Regions from separate parts of the Streptomyces sp. NPDC101152 genome, predicted to be linked through region 2. Evidence: riboswitches for the same ligand, from Rfam matches in the RefSeq annotation. Region 2 holds a riboswitch; the other holds the start of a gene.
What was found. Region 2 has a riboswitch for thiamine pyrophosphate ahead of thiO (glycine oxidase ThiO). Riboswitches for the same ligand answer to the same signal wherever they lie in the genome.
Positions count from the first base shown of each region.

Region 1: linked by a shared signal. The riboswitch ahead of ACIRVK_RS13385 (thiamine ABC transporter substrate binding subunit) and the one ahead of thiO (glycine oxidase ThiO) in region 2 are both predicted to bind thiamine pyrophosphate.

Region 1 covers NZ_JBIWPO010000008.1:137,982-144,835, forward strand. The annotation lists gene ACIRVK_RS13380 (ABC transporter permease) at 1-765, opposite strand, end outside; gene ACIRVK_RS13385 (thiamine ABC transporter substrate binding subunit) at 822-1,931, opposite strand; TPP riboswitch at 1,928-2,035, opposite strand; gene rlmN (23S rRNA (adenine(2503)-C(2))-methyltransferase RlmN) at 2,058-3,164, opposite strand; gene ACIRVK_RS13395 (restriction endonuclease) at 3,304-3,822, opposite strand; gene ACIRVK_RS13400 (hypothetical protein) at 4,253-5,242, shown strand; gene ACIRVK_RS13405 (helix-turn-helix domain-containing protein) at 6,352-6,854, opposite strand, start outside.
Region 2 covers NZ_JBIWPO010000012.1:90,291-97,144, forward strand. The annotation lists gene ACIRVK_RS18385 (deoxyribonuclease IV) at 1-291, opposite strand, end outside; gene pknB (Stk1 family PASTA domain-containing Ser/Thr kinase) at 326-2,257, opposite strand; gene ACIRVK_RS18395 (thiazole synthase) at 2,376-3,170, opposite strand; gene thiS (sulfur carrier protein ThiS) at 3,174-3,374, opposite strand; gene thiO (glycine oxidase ThiO) at 3,371-4,525, opposite strand; TPP riboswitch at 4,523-4,634, opposite strand; gene ACIRVK_RS18410 (hypothetical protein) at 4,688-5,038, shown strand; gene ACIRVK_RS18415 (NAD(P)/FAD-dependent oxidoreductase) at 5,070-6,299, shown strand; gene ACIRVK_RS18420 (Rv2175c family DNA-binding protein) at 6,366-6,737, shown strand.

The sequences.
Region 1 (6,854 bases), on a different contig from region 2:
GGTCTCCCGCCGCCGTACCGTCCAGGCGTGCACGGCGAGGATCGCGCCGACGGCCAGGAACTGGACGATCGTGAGCACGGCGGCGGTGGACAGGTCGAAGATCTCGGAGGTCTGCCGGTAGATCTCGACCTCGAGGGTGGAGAAGGTCGGCCCGCCGAGGATCTGGACGACGCCGAAGGAGGTGAAGGTGAACAGGAACACCATCAGTGCGGCGGCGGCAACGGCGGGCGCGAGCGCGGGCAGCGTGACCCGGCGCCAGGCCCCGAGCGGCGAGGCCCCCAGCATCCGCGCGGCCTCCTCCTGGCGCGGGTCCAGCTGGGCCCACAGTCCGCCGACGGTGCGTACGACGACCGCGTAGTTGAAGAAGACGTGCGCCAGCAGAATCGCCCACACGGTGGTGTCCAGCCGTACGCCCCACAGTTCGTCGAGCAGCCCGCCCCGGCCGACGAGGGCGAGGAAGGCGGTGCCGACGACCACCGTCGGCAGCACGAAGGGGACGGTGACGACGGCCCGCAGGACCTGCTTGCCGGGGAAGTCGAAGCGCGCGAAGACATACGCGCCGGGGAGCGCGACCAGGAGCGTGAGCGCCGTGGAGGCGAGCGCCTGCCAGGTGGTGAACCACAGCACGTGCCGGATGTCGGCCTGGGTGACGACGTCCACGATGCGGCCGACCTGCCACGCCCCGTCGACCTTGAGGCCGCGTGCCACGATCGCGGCGACGGGCCAGGCGAAGAACAGCGCGAAGAACGCGAGGGGCACGGCCAGGAGCCCGAGCCGCGCCGCGCTCCCGCGCCGGCCCCTCTTCCCGAAGGGGCGGGTGGCTACTTCAGTACGAGTGACGTCCACGACTTGACCCACTGGTCACGGTTGGCGGCGATCTTCGTGGGGGCCATGGTCTCGGGGTGCGGGGCCTGCTTCCCGTACTTCTCGAACTCCGCCGGCACCCGCGCGCCCTCCCGAACCGGGTAGACGTACATGTTCAGCGGCATGTCCTCCTGGAACTCCTTGGTGAGCAGGAAGTCGATGAAGGCCTTGCCGCCCTTGGTGTTGCGGGCGTTGCTCAGCAGCCCCGCGTACTCGATCTGCCGGAAGCAGGTGCCGTACGAGGTCCCGGTGGGCGCGGTCGTGGGCTTCGGGTCGGCGTAGATGACCTCGGCGGGCGGCGAGGAGGCGTAGGAGACGACGAGGGGCCGGTCGGCCTTGGCCTTCTTGCCCCCGGCGGACCCGGAGAACTCCTGGTTGTAGGCCTGTTCCCAGCCGTCGACGACCTTCACGCCGTTGGCCTTGAGCTTCGTCCAGTAGGCCTGCCATCCTCCCCCACTCTCGGCTTCGCTCGAGCGGGAGGTGCCCCCATCCCCGTACTGCGCGGCGGTGGCGAGCAGGAAGCCGAGGCCGGGCGAGGAGGTGGCGGCGTTCTCGGTGACGAGGAGGTTCTTGTACTCGGGCTTGACCAGGTCGTCGAAGGACTGCGGCGGGGTCAGCCCGTGCTTGCTGAAGTACGCCTTGTCGTAGTTGACGCAGATGTCGCCGGAGTCGATGGGCGTGACCCGGTGCTTGGTCTGGTCGACGCGGAACTCCGGCTTGACCAGGTCGCTGCCCTTCGCCTCGTACGACTGGAACAGCCCGTTGTCGAGCGCCCGGGAGAGCAGGGTGTTGTCGACGCCGAAGAAGACGTCGCCCTGGGGGTTGTCCTTGGTCAGGATCGCCTTGTTGACGGCCTGCCCGGCGTCGCCGTCCTTGAGGACGTGGACCTTGTAGCCGGACTGCTTCTCGAAGTCGGCGAGGACGTTCTTCGAGACGGCCCACGAGTCGTGGCTGACCAGGGTGACGGTCTTGGAACCGGTGGCGGAGGCGCCGCCGGACGAGCCGCACGCGGACAGCGTGAGCAGGCCGAGGCCGACGACGACAGCCCAGTGCTTCTTGGTGTTCACGGTGATGACCGAACTTCCTACCCAGAATGACCTGGGCGAGGTTCAGAGGGTCTGCGGCCCGGTTGCCGCACTCTCAGCGCTGTTGCGCTCCCCTGTCGGATATGTGGATGTACGTACGGGCACAGGTTACCGCTCGGTGGCGGCCAGCTGTCCACAGGCCCCGTCGATCTCCTGACCTCGGGTGTCCCGGACGGTGACCGGCACGCCGTGTGCCGCGACGGCCTCCACGAAGGCCTTCTCGTCCTCGGGCCGCGAGGCGGTCCACTTGGACCCCGGTGTCGGATTCAGCGGGATGAGGTTGACGTGCACGGGCTTGCCGCGCAGCAGCCGCCCGAGGCGGTCCCCGCGCCAGGCCTGGTCGTTGATGTCCCGGATGAGCGCGTACTCGATGCTCAGCCGCCGCCCGCTCTTCTCGACGTACTCGAACCCGGCGTCCAGCACCTCGCGCACCTTCCACCGCGTGTTCACGGGGACGAGGGTGTCGCGCAGTTCGTCATCGGGGGCGTGCAGCGAGATCGCGAGCCGGCACTTGAAGCCCTCGTCGGCGAACCGGTGGATGGCCGGCACCAGCCCGACCGTCGAGACGGTGATCCCGCGCTGCGAGAGCCCGAGCCCGTCGGGGGCGGGGTCGGTGAGCGCCCGGATGGCTCCGACCACCCGCTTGTAGTTGGCGAGCGGCTCCCCCATCCCCATGAAGACGATGTTGGAGAGCCTCGCGGGACCTCCCGGAACCTCCCCGTCCCGCAGCGCCCGCATCCCGTCCACGATCTGGTGCACGATCTCGGCGGTGGACAGGTTCCGGTCCAGGCCCGCCTGCCCGGTGGCACAGAACGGGCAGTTCATGCCACAGCCCGCCTGCGAGCTGATGCACATGGTCACCCGGTCCGGATACCGCATCAGCACCGACTCGACGAGCGTCCCGTCGAACAGCCGCCACAGCGTCTTGCGGGTCGTCCCCTGGTCGGTCGACAGATGCCGTACGACGGTCATCAGCTCGGGAAGCAGCGCCTCCCGCAGCTTGGGACGCGCCGCGGCCGGGATGTCGGTCCAGTCCGCCGGATCGTGCGCGTACCGCGCGAAGTAGTGCTGCGAGAGCTGCTTGGCCCGAAACGGCTTCTCCCCGATGTCGGCCACGGCGTCCTTGCGCTCGGCGGGCGTGAGATCGGCGAGATGCCGCGGCGGCTTCTTGGCTCCGCGCGGGGCGACGAAAGTGAGTTCTCCGGGCTTAGGCATGGCCGTACCAGTGTCGCAGATCCAATCGGGTGACCTGGGGCTGCGAGCCGGGACACCTGTCGTTGGTGGTCGCCATGCGTCGTCGCTGAGCGGCCTCGGACGGCCCGGAGGCGGCCCAGAAACGATCATGCGGCATCCCCTATGACCAGAACTTGGACCACGCCCCATCTGCGAGGAAGCGCCTGAACGCATCCTCGTCCATCTCTTCCACCCACTGGGGCGCTTCGTCCTGGATCAAGAGATCAGACGGGTAGCCCGGAGCCTCGCCTGCCTGCTTGATGATCTCCGGCGTCTCAAGCGCAATGACCATGATGCTCGGATTAGATGAACCGACAGCCCGCGACACCGCGTTGTTCGAGAACCCCGAGTACGAATAGAGGATGCCTCGGTCGGCCCCGATGTCCAGGATCTTGCCGATGAACTGGTCCACGACTTCGATACTGGACGGCCTTCGGTGGCGCTTGCATTCGACGGCCACCGTGATCTCCAGCCCCACGATCTTGCCGGTCGCCAGAACATCGATCTGCCGCTGCGCCCCACTCAAGCGGCCAGGCACGTCCTCGTCATGGAGGACCGTGGCATCAGGGTCCAACGCCTTCAGCATCTCGCGGACGGACAGTTCGTAGCGCTGCCAGAGCGGATTCGATGTTGAGGTCACAGACGCAAGCTAGCCCGTCTGAGCGGGCGGGCACTCGTCATTGCCACAGGCAGCGAGACTGCAGGCCTCCAGCTTGGAAGATCACGTACCGGCGTGGGCTCACCTGGTGCAGCGGTGAGCTTGTGCTTTCGGAGCCTGCGCTGGCGTTCCCCTCTGTTCCCGGGAGTGATGGCCTCATCACGGGCACGCCGGGAGCACGCCTCCTCTTCAGGCTCCCTGCTCGCCAGTCCTCCCGAGAGGCAAATACCTCGGCCTGAAACAAGCAACAGAGGACGCTTTTCTACGCAAAGATCACCATCTCAGACGGCAATGATCAAAATCGCGGGACGGCCACCGACGATGGACTTCCTTGTTGATCGCCGACCAGAAGAGCTAATAGTGGGTGTCATTGACGTCATAGGGTGTCATAGGCCCCCGCTCCGGCCGCAGGATGGGGGTCCTCGATGCGGCGGCAGGCGAGTGCCCCGACAAGGCCGAGTACCGCAAACTGGTCCGCATGACACGACGTTCAGCATTCCGGCCCGGCTCCGCGAGCGAGGTGCCGCTCACCCAGGAGGAGACGATCAAATGGCTCCTCAACCGCTCACAGCGCACCAACCGCACTGTGCCCATTCGCCGCGCGTTCGTGCAGGACACCGAGGATGGGCCCGTCCTGCAGCAGAAACCGGGTCCGCTGGCCAGCCTGATGCGACACGAGCGAGCTTTGGATCTCCTGCTGTTGATGTACGCGGTGACATCCGGCGGTGATTTCAGCGTCACCGAGCGTGCCGAGACGTGGGGGCGTGCCAGTGGCGTGAGCTTCGCGACCGATGGGTCGGCCAGTGCTCCCATATCTCGCCTGTGGCGCAAGCTTGAGGATCTTCAGCTGATCGAGCGGTCGTTCGAGGGGCGGTTGCTCAAGGTGACCAAGCTGCTGGAAGACGGCTCCGGGAAGGCCTACACCCGGCCGACCGGCTCGGAGACCTCTCGGAAGGACGTCTACTTCCAGTTGCCCTACCAGTACTGGGACGAGGGGCTGCACAAGAAGCTCAGGATGCCTGGGAAGGTCGTCATGCTGATCGGGATGAGCCTGCGCAAGGCGAAGTTCCCGATCGTTCCGGAGACGTACCAAAAGTGGTACGGAGTCTCGCAGGCCAGCCTGCGACGGGGCATTGATCAGCTAGTCGAAGCTCAACTCCTGGACGAGGTGGATCAGGAGGTGTTCACCACGGGCGAGACGGCTACGGGCCTGGGCACGCGAACCCTGTATGCCTTCCGGCCCCCGTACCACCTGAACGTGAACAAGACCGATCGTGACGATGGTGGAGCCGACAGCGCAGGCGACACGCCGACCTCGGGACTCCCTGGCGCACAGCCCGTCTTCTCCCAGCCGAGTCCTGTCTTCCCACCCCTGGGCGGTTTTGCCCGACGGCCCGCATGATGCGACGACCGTTCACACCAGGGGACCCCACGAGAGCCGAAAGGAGGTGATGCGAAGCATGCCACGCCCGAGACGGAAGCTGCAGATCATGAACGCTGCGACTATGCCCGGTGCGATCCTCGCCGCCGTTGCCGGTGGAGTGATCTGCACGATGCTCCTCGACGGGCTCCGCTACCTGATCGGCTGAACATCGGCCTAGGAACCAGATCAGCTGATCAAGTAGCGAGCCACTCACTACGGCCCCGTTCTCATCGAGGGCGGGGCCCCGCACCCATCATGCAGCAGGGTTGCCTAATAAGCACGACCGAGCTTCGCCAGAGGCTCCAGCTACAGGCGCGCAGGCGCTCGCGCGGTTGGCGGAGCGACTTTGGCCGGGAGCTGCTTTGGCGCGAGTGATCATGGCCCCGTAAGCTTCCGGCGCGTCGGGCAGTCTGTGGACCTGCCCGTTAAAGCACGACGTTGGGGCCATGATCTTCGAGGCTCGCGCCAAAGTGGCTGGCTAAAGTCGCGGAGCCGACCGCCCCAGCCACAGCGGGTTTCTCCCCCTCGCATGGCCGCGTCCGCCGTCCGGCCGGTGGCCCGGTGCGGGATCAGCGGGCCGTTCGAACGCCCGAGCATCTGGTCGCGTCGGTCCGCATGCCGCCGCCACCACGATCCGGCCTCTTTCGGTAACACAAAGCGTCTTTGACCTGCACTGTTGGGGATCATCGTTCGTCCCCGTGCCCGTGTTGGAATGTGGCCGCTGCAGGCGGCGACGGGCGGGCGGCGACGTGCGGCCGGTGGCGAAGACATGGAGGCGGCGCGGCGGCGACCGACCGGCGCCGCCGCGCTTGGCGCGGCCCTCGGTGTGATCCGACCTACTGCTGTAGGCAACCGGGTGGAAAGGGGTGCGACGTGGCCCCTGAACGAGGGCGTTGAGGTCTAGCGGCTGTTGATCTTTTCCATCCCTGAGGCCGGATCGTGGTGGCGGCGGCATGTGGGCCGGTGTGGCTGTTGATGCGCCTGGGAGGAGTCTTCGGCCCGAAGATCAGCCCGTCGGCCGCCGTACGAGCGAGCGCAGCGAGCCTTGATGATGTAGGGAAACTCCCACCGCACCGGGCTCGGCGCGTCTAGATCACGGCGCTTCGCTCGGCCAAGTTGCGCAGCGATTCGGGGATGCGAGGCTCTGAGAGCTGGATCAAGTCGCGGATGACCTCGCGGGCCAAGTGGTGGTCCTGGATCTGCTCGGGTGCTAGGGCTTCGGCCTCCAAGAGTGCGGCTGTGGCCTCACCGACGTGTCGCCGCTGCGCGTGTGCTCGCGCCACGTCAAGCAGGAAACGTGACTGCCGTTCGGCCGAAAGCCCTGATGGGTCAACGTGCTGAGCTACCTCAAGGGCAAGCCCCGCATCTCCCAGCTCTACGGCGGTACTCACCGCGTGGATCTCGACGTTCGTCGGCCCGAACTCCGTGTCGAAGTCGTTCCGGTCCTCACCCAACCGCGCGGCGACGCCCCGCGCCCGGTCGATGTGCTCGTGGGTCCGCCCTCGGTTGCCCTCCCTCGCGTTGATCACTGCCAACACGAGGTTCATGGCGCCGAACAACGACAGCTCTTCTGGCGGGCACGCCGGCGCTT
Region 2 (6,854 bases):
CGACTCCACGGACCTCTCGACGGTGGCCTCCGTGTGCGAGCCGAAGTTGATCAGGTAGGGCGCGTGCACGTACGCCGGGATCGACTCGGCCTCGCACACCGCCCGGAACTCCTCGTCCTGCCGTGGGTTCCCGGCCGGTGTGGCCCAGCCGCGCGGGTTGGCGACGAAGACCTGCACGGTCTCGGCCCTGAGGTCGCGCGCGTAGGACAGGCCGACGGAGTGCAGACCGCCGGCCACCGGGACATGGCCGCCGACGGGGTTGCGGGACGGGAAGGGGGACTCGCTCTTCACCCGTTCAGGGTGTCATGCGGCCCTCAGTGCCCGGTCACCGGATCTTGATGGTGATCGTCGACCCCTTGGGTGCCGTCTGCCCGCCCGGGACCGACTGGCTCTTGACGGTGTCGCCGAACAGGCCGAGCAGCCCGCGGTCCTCGCTGACCTGGAAGCCCTTGTCCTCCAGGGCCTTCTTCGCGTCGTTCACGCTGTCCCCGGTGACGTCCGGGACCTCGACCATCTGCGGGCCCCTGGACAGCGTCAGCGTCACCGTGTCGCCCTCGGCGGCCTGGCCGTTGCCCGCCGGGGTCTGCGCGGCGACCTGGCCCTTGTCGAAGTCGGAGTTGACCTGCTCGGCCGCGACCTTCACCTTCAGGCCCGCGCTCTGCAGGTCGGACGTGGCGCTCTGCAGGTCCTCGCCGGTGACGTCCGGGACGTCGACCGGGCTGCCGTTGCTGACGGTCAGGGCGATCGCGGAGCCCGCGTGCCGGGTCGTGCCCGCGTCCGGGGTGGTGGAGATCACGAAGCCCTTGGGGACGTCCTGGCTGAACGTCCGGGTCACCATGCCCGGCGCCAGCCCGTCCCTGGCCAGCAGGGCCTGCGCCTTGTCCAGCCGGTAACCCTTCAGGTCGGGCACCTGCACGGTCTCCGGACCGTCGGAGAGGGTGACGTACACGACGCCGTTGTCCCGGATCCGGGTGCCGGGCGTCGGATCGGAGCTGATGACCGTGCCCCGCTTCACCGTGTCGCTGTACGCGTGCCGGACCGCCCCGAAGCGCAGCCCGGCCCCCTTGATCTTCCGTTCCGCCTGTACCCGGGTCTTCGCCAGCACCGGCGGGACGCTGGTGAACTGGCCGGAGTTGATGTACCACACGCCCGTGCCGACGCCGAGGACCAGCAGTACGGCGACGACGATCGCCAGCGGACCGCGCCGCGAGCGCACGCCACGGCGCCGGGGCGGCAGCGGCGGAGGGCTCTCCAGCCGGCTGGTGCGGAGCACGTCGGGCGGCACGCCGTCCCCGCCGGCCTGCCCCGGGTGGGGCGTGGTCAGCGCGCGCGGGATGACGCTCGTACGGTCCTCGGAGATGTCCCGGTGCTCCGCCGTCAGCGCCAGCGGCGGCACCGCGTCCAGCTGGTCCGCGCTGAGTGCGGCGCGCGCCCGGCGGGCCTGGGCGAGCAGCGCCACCGCGTCGTGCGGGCGGACGGCGGGCACGCGCGCGGTCGCCGACGCCACCAGCTCGTCCAGCGCGTACGGCAGCCCGGGGACGGCCGCCGACGGGGGCGGGACGTCCTCGTGGATGTGCTTGTAGAGCACGATGGCCGGCGAGTCGCCCTGGTGCGGCCGCTCGCCGGTCAGCATCTCGTACAGGACGACACCGCACGCGTACACGTCGACGCCCGGGTCGGCCGTGCCCTGCTCGATCTGCTCCGGCGCGAGATAGGACACCGTACCCAGGACCGTTCCGGTGGTGTGGGTGACCGTGTCCACGGACCGCACCAGCCCGAAGTCGGCGACCTTGACCCGGCCGTCGTCCCCGATCAGGACGTTCTCCGGTTTCATGTCCCGGTGCACGAACCCGGCCCGGTGTGCGGCGCCGAGCGCCGCCAGCACCGGCTCCAGGATGTCCAGGGCGGCGCGCGGCTGCAGCGCCCCGCGCTCGCGCAGCACGTCCCGCAGGGTGCAGCCGGCCACGTACTCCATGGCGAGGTAGACGTACGACCCGTCGGTGCCCTGGTCGAAGACCTGCACCACGTTCGGATGGGCCAGTCGGGCGACCGACTTGGCCTCCCTGATGAACCGCTCGACGAAGGAGCCGTCGGAGGCGAGTGCGGGGTGCATCACCTTCAGCGCGAGCACGCGGTCCAGACGGGTGTCCAGGGCCCGGTAGACCGTGGCCATCCCGCCGACCGCGATCCGCGCGTCCACGCGGTAGCGCCCGTCGAGCACCTGCCCGACCAGAGGGTCCTGAAGGGTCGTATCCACGCAGGTGAGTGTACGAGCCGTGACGGACAGGACCACGGTTTCCGGTGAGACCGGAGCGCTACTGCAGCCGAGCTGTGACGGACCTCGCACCGCCGTCCGGATCCGTTCGAACCCCCGTTCAGAAGGCCGGGCGCTCGGGATCCAGCCTGGCCAGGCCCTCCTCGGGGGACGAGGCCTGGGCGAAATGCCGCCGCGGAATCCGGCCCGCCAGCCGGGCCAGCCGCCCCGCCTCCACAGCGTGCTTCATCGCCTCCGCCATCAGCTGCGGCTCCTGCGCCCGCGTCACCGCCGAGGCGAGCATCACACCCGCGCAGCCCAGCTCCATCGCGAGCGCCGCGTCCGAGGCCGTACCGGCGCCCGCGTCCAGGATCACCGGCACGCGCGCGTGCTCGACGATCAGCTGGAAGTTGTGCGGGTTGCGGATGCCGAGACCGGAGCCGATGGGCGAGCCGAGCGGCATGATCGCCGCGCAGCCGACGTCCTCCAGCCTCCGGGCGAGCACCGGGTCGTCGTTGGTGTACGGCAGCACGGTGAAGCCGTCGTCGACCAGGGTCTCGGCGGCGTCCAGCAGCTCGATCGGGTCGGGCAGCAGGGTGCGCTCGTCGGCGATCACCTCGAGTTTGACCAGGTCGGTGCCGAGTGCCTCGCGCGCGAGCCGGGCGGTCAGCACCGCCTCGCCGGCCGTGAAGCAGCCCGCCGTGTTGGGCAGCACCCGGATGCCGAGCCGGGTGAGGACGGAGAGCACCGAGCCGTGCACCGAGGGGTCCACCCGGCGCATCGCGACCGTCGTCAGCTCCGTGCCGGAGGCCACCAGCGCCCGCTCCAGCACCTCGAGGCTGGGGGCACCGCCGGTGCCCATGATCAGGCGCGACGTGAAGGACGTACCGCCGATGACAAGGGGATCGTCGGCCATGGCTCAGCCTCCTTGGACGGCGGTGAGGACCTCGACGCGGTCCCCCTCGCACAGGGGCGTCGACGGCCACTGCCCACGCGGGACGACGGTCTCGTTCAGGGCGGCGGCCACTCCGGAGGGCGCCTGGGTGAGCGTCCGCACCACGGTGTCGAGAGCCGTGCCGGGGGCGAACTCGTGCGGCTGTCCGTTGACGGAGATGTTCATGCGGGCTGCTCCACGCGCGCGAAACGCCTCGGGGTGAACGGGCGGGCCTCCTCGGGGAGTTCCCCGGTGGCCAGGACGTGCGCCATGGCGTCGCCGGTGACCGGCGTGAGGAGCACGCCGTTGCGGTAGTGGCCGGTGGCCAACAGCAGACCGGGCAGCCGCGTGGGCCCGAGCAGCGGCGCGTTGTCGGGGGAGCCGGGGCGCAGACCCGCGCGGGTCTCCGTCAGCGGCAGCTCCGTGATCCCGGGGACCAGCTCGTGCGCGTCCCGCAGCAGCTCGTACACCCCGCCGGCGGTGACCGTGGTGTCCCAGCCCAGCTCCTCGCTGGTCGCGCCGACGACCAGCTCGCCGTTTTCGCGCGGCACCAGGTAGACGCTGCTGCCGCGCACCACGGCCCGCACCGTGCGGCTCATGAACGGCGCGAACCGCTTCGGCACGGTCAGCCGCAGCACCTGGCCCTTGACCGGCCGTACGGGCGGCAGGACGTCGTCCGGGACGCCCGGGAGCCGCCCGCTGAGACTGCCGGCGGCCAGCACCACCTGGCCCGCGCTCAGCTCGGTGCCGTCGGTCGTGGTGACGCCGGCCGCCCGGTCGCCCGCGACCCGGAAGCGTTCGGCCCAGGTGCGGCGGAAGACCACGCCCGCGTGCTCGCAGGCGGCCACCAGCGCGCGTGCCAGGCGCCGCGGGTCGACCTGGTGGTCGCCGTCGACCCGGAGCCCGCCGCGTACGCCCGGCGCGAGCATCGGCTCCAGGCGTCGGCACTCGCGCCCCGACAACCACTCGGACTCCAGCCCCGACTGCGTCTGCAGGGCGTGCAGTTCGCGCAGGTGGGCGCGGTCGTCGGCGTCCAGGGCGACGGCCAGCGTGCCGCACCGGCGGTAGCCGAGGTCCTGGCCGGTGAGGTCGGTCAGCTCGGCCGCGAAGTCCGGGTAGCGGCGGGCGGAGGCCAGGTTGAGGCCCAGCAGGGTCTGCTCGCCGTAGTGCAGTTCCGTGACGGCGGCCAGCATCCCGGCGGCCACCTGGGCGGCCCCGCCGCCCGGCTCCGGATCCACCACGGACGTGGCGAGACCGCGCTGCGCGGCGCGCCAGGCCGTGACCAGGCCGATGATCCCGCCCCCGATGACGAGGACGTCTGACGTACGTGACGACATGGGCGTCCAGCCCCTCCCTTCGCCGGCATGACCCGGATCAGGTTCGTACGGTCGGAGGCCGCCAGCCTCCCTCTCAGCCCGGTGCGTCCGGGCTCCCGCGAGTGCTTGTACGGTGGCCACCCTAGCCCGAGCCGCCAAGCCTCTGTAAGGGAGCCTGCCGCCGTGTCCCGCTCGCTGGACGGCCTCGTCCTCGCCCCCGTCGCCGACCAGGCCCCAGGTCAGGTGGGTACCAGGACCCGCTTCACGTACCACGAGAAGGACGGGGAGATCTGGGCCGAGTACACGGGCGGCGACGTCGTACGCGGGCATCTGGTGGGTACCCGCCGCGGTGACCGGCTCGACTTCCGGTACGTGCAGCTGAAGCGGGACGGGACGACGGCCTCGGGGCACTGCGCCTCGACGGTCGTGGAACTGCCGGACGGCCGGGTGCGGCTGGAGGAGACCTGGGTGTGGGAGTCGCAGCCCGGCCGGGGCACCAGTGTTGTGGAGCAGGTCACTGAGCAGGACCGCTGACTGACGGATAGTCAGTGTCTATGGTGATCAGGTGAGCGAGCAGACGACGCAGTCGCAGCGACGGGTGGTCGTGGTCGGCGCGGGCATGGCCGGCGTCCAGACCGCCGTCGCCCTGCGCGAACAGGGCTTCACGGGCACCGTCACCCTGATCGGCGCCGAACCCCACCAGCCCTACGACCGGCCGCCGCTGTCGAAGGCCGTCCTGCTCGGCAAGTCCGAGGGCTCCGCCTTCGACGTCGACTTCGAGGCGCTCGGCATCGAACTGCTGCTGGGGCGCGAGGCGCTCGGCGTGCGCCCGGACGCCCACGAACTGGACACCGAGGCCGGGCCCGTCCCCTACGACGTCCTGGTCCTCGCCACCGGCGCCGAACCCGTCCGGCTGCCCGGCGCGGAGGGCGTGCCCGGCGTGCACCTGCTGCGCACCCTCGACGACGCCGAGCGGCTGCGCCCCGTGCTCGCCCGGCAGCACGACATCGTGGTCGTCGGCGCGGGCTGGATCGGCGCCGAGTTCGCCACCGCCGCGCGCGAGGCGGGCTGCGCGGTCACCGTCGTCGAGGCCGCGGACCGGCCGCTCGCGGGCGCGCTGCCCGCGGAGGTCGCCGCGCCGATGGCCGCCTGGTACGCGGACGCCGGCGCCGTGCTGCGCACCCACGCGCGCGTGCGGCACATCGAGCCCGGCGAGGTCGTCCTCGACGACGGCACGCGCGTGCCCGCGGGCGCCGTCGTGGTGGGGATCGGCGCGCGGCCGGCCACCGGCTGGCTCACCGGCTCCGGCATCGAGCTCGGTGCGCACCACGAGGTCCAGGCCGACCAGCACCTGCGCGCCTCGGCCCCGGACGTCTACGCCGTCGGCGACTGCGCCTCCTTCCCCTCGGGCCGCTACGGCGAGCGCCTGCTGGTCCACCACTGGGACAACGCCCTGCAGGGCCCGCGCACGGTCGCCGCGAACATCATCGGCGCCGCCACCGGGGCGCCCGACGCCGTCTACGACCCGGTGCCGTACTTCTGGTCCGAGCAGTTCGGCCGGTTCGTGCAGTACGCCGGCCACCACACCTCGGCCGACACGACCCTGTGGCGGGGTGACCCGTCCGGCCCGGCCTGGTCGGTGTGCTGGCTGCGCGAGAACCGCCTGATCGCCCTGCTGGCGGTGGGCAGGCCCCGCGACCTGGCCCAGGGCAGGCGCCTGATCGAGGGGGGCACGCCGATGGACCCGGAGCTGCTGGCGGACCCGGCGAGGCCGCTCAAGGCGGCCACCGCGTAGTCCTGAGCCCCCAGGTCGGACCCTCCTGGCTTCCGACTGTCAGTCCGGGATGGCACGCTTGGTCCCGTGACCGAGATTGACGCAAAGATCGATGCTCTCGTCCCCGCCTGGCTCACCCTCCCCGACATCGCGGAGATGCTCGACGTCGAGGTGACGCGCGTGAGGCAGCTGGTCAAGGAGGGCCAGCTCATCGCCGTACGCCGAGGTGAGAACCGCGCACTGCACGTCCCCGCCGCCTTCATCGACGGGGCCGAGCGGAAGGTCGTCAAGGGCCTGGCCGGCACCCTGACGCTCCTGCGGGACGACGGCTTCTCCGACGAAGAGATGCTCGAGTGGCTCTTCACCCCCGACGAGAGCCTGCCCGGCACGCCCGCGCAGGCCCTCAGCGAGAATCGCGGCACGGAGGTGAAGCGCCGGGCCCAGGCGCTCGCCGTCTGATACGAACAACCTGATCCGCACATCGTCCGGCGCACGGGCCGGGCTCCCACCGAGCCACGGCCGCGGTCCACCACGGCCCGGCCCGTACGCCGCCGACACCGAACACCCCGGGGGGAC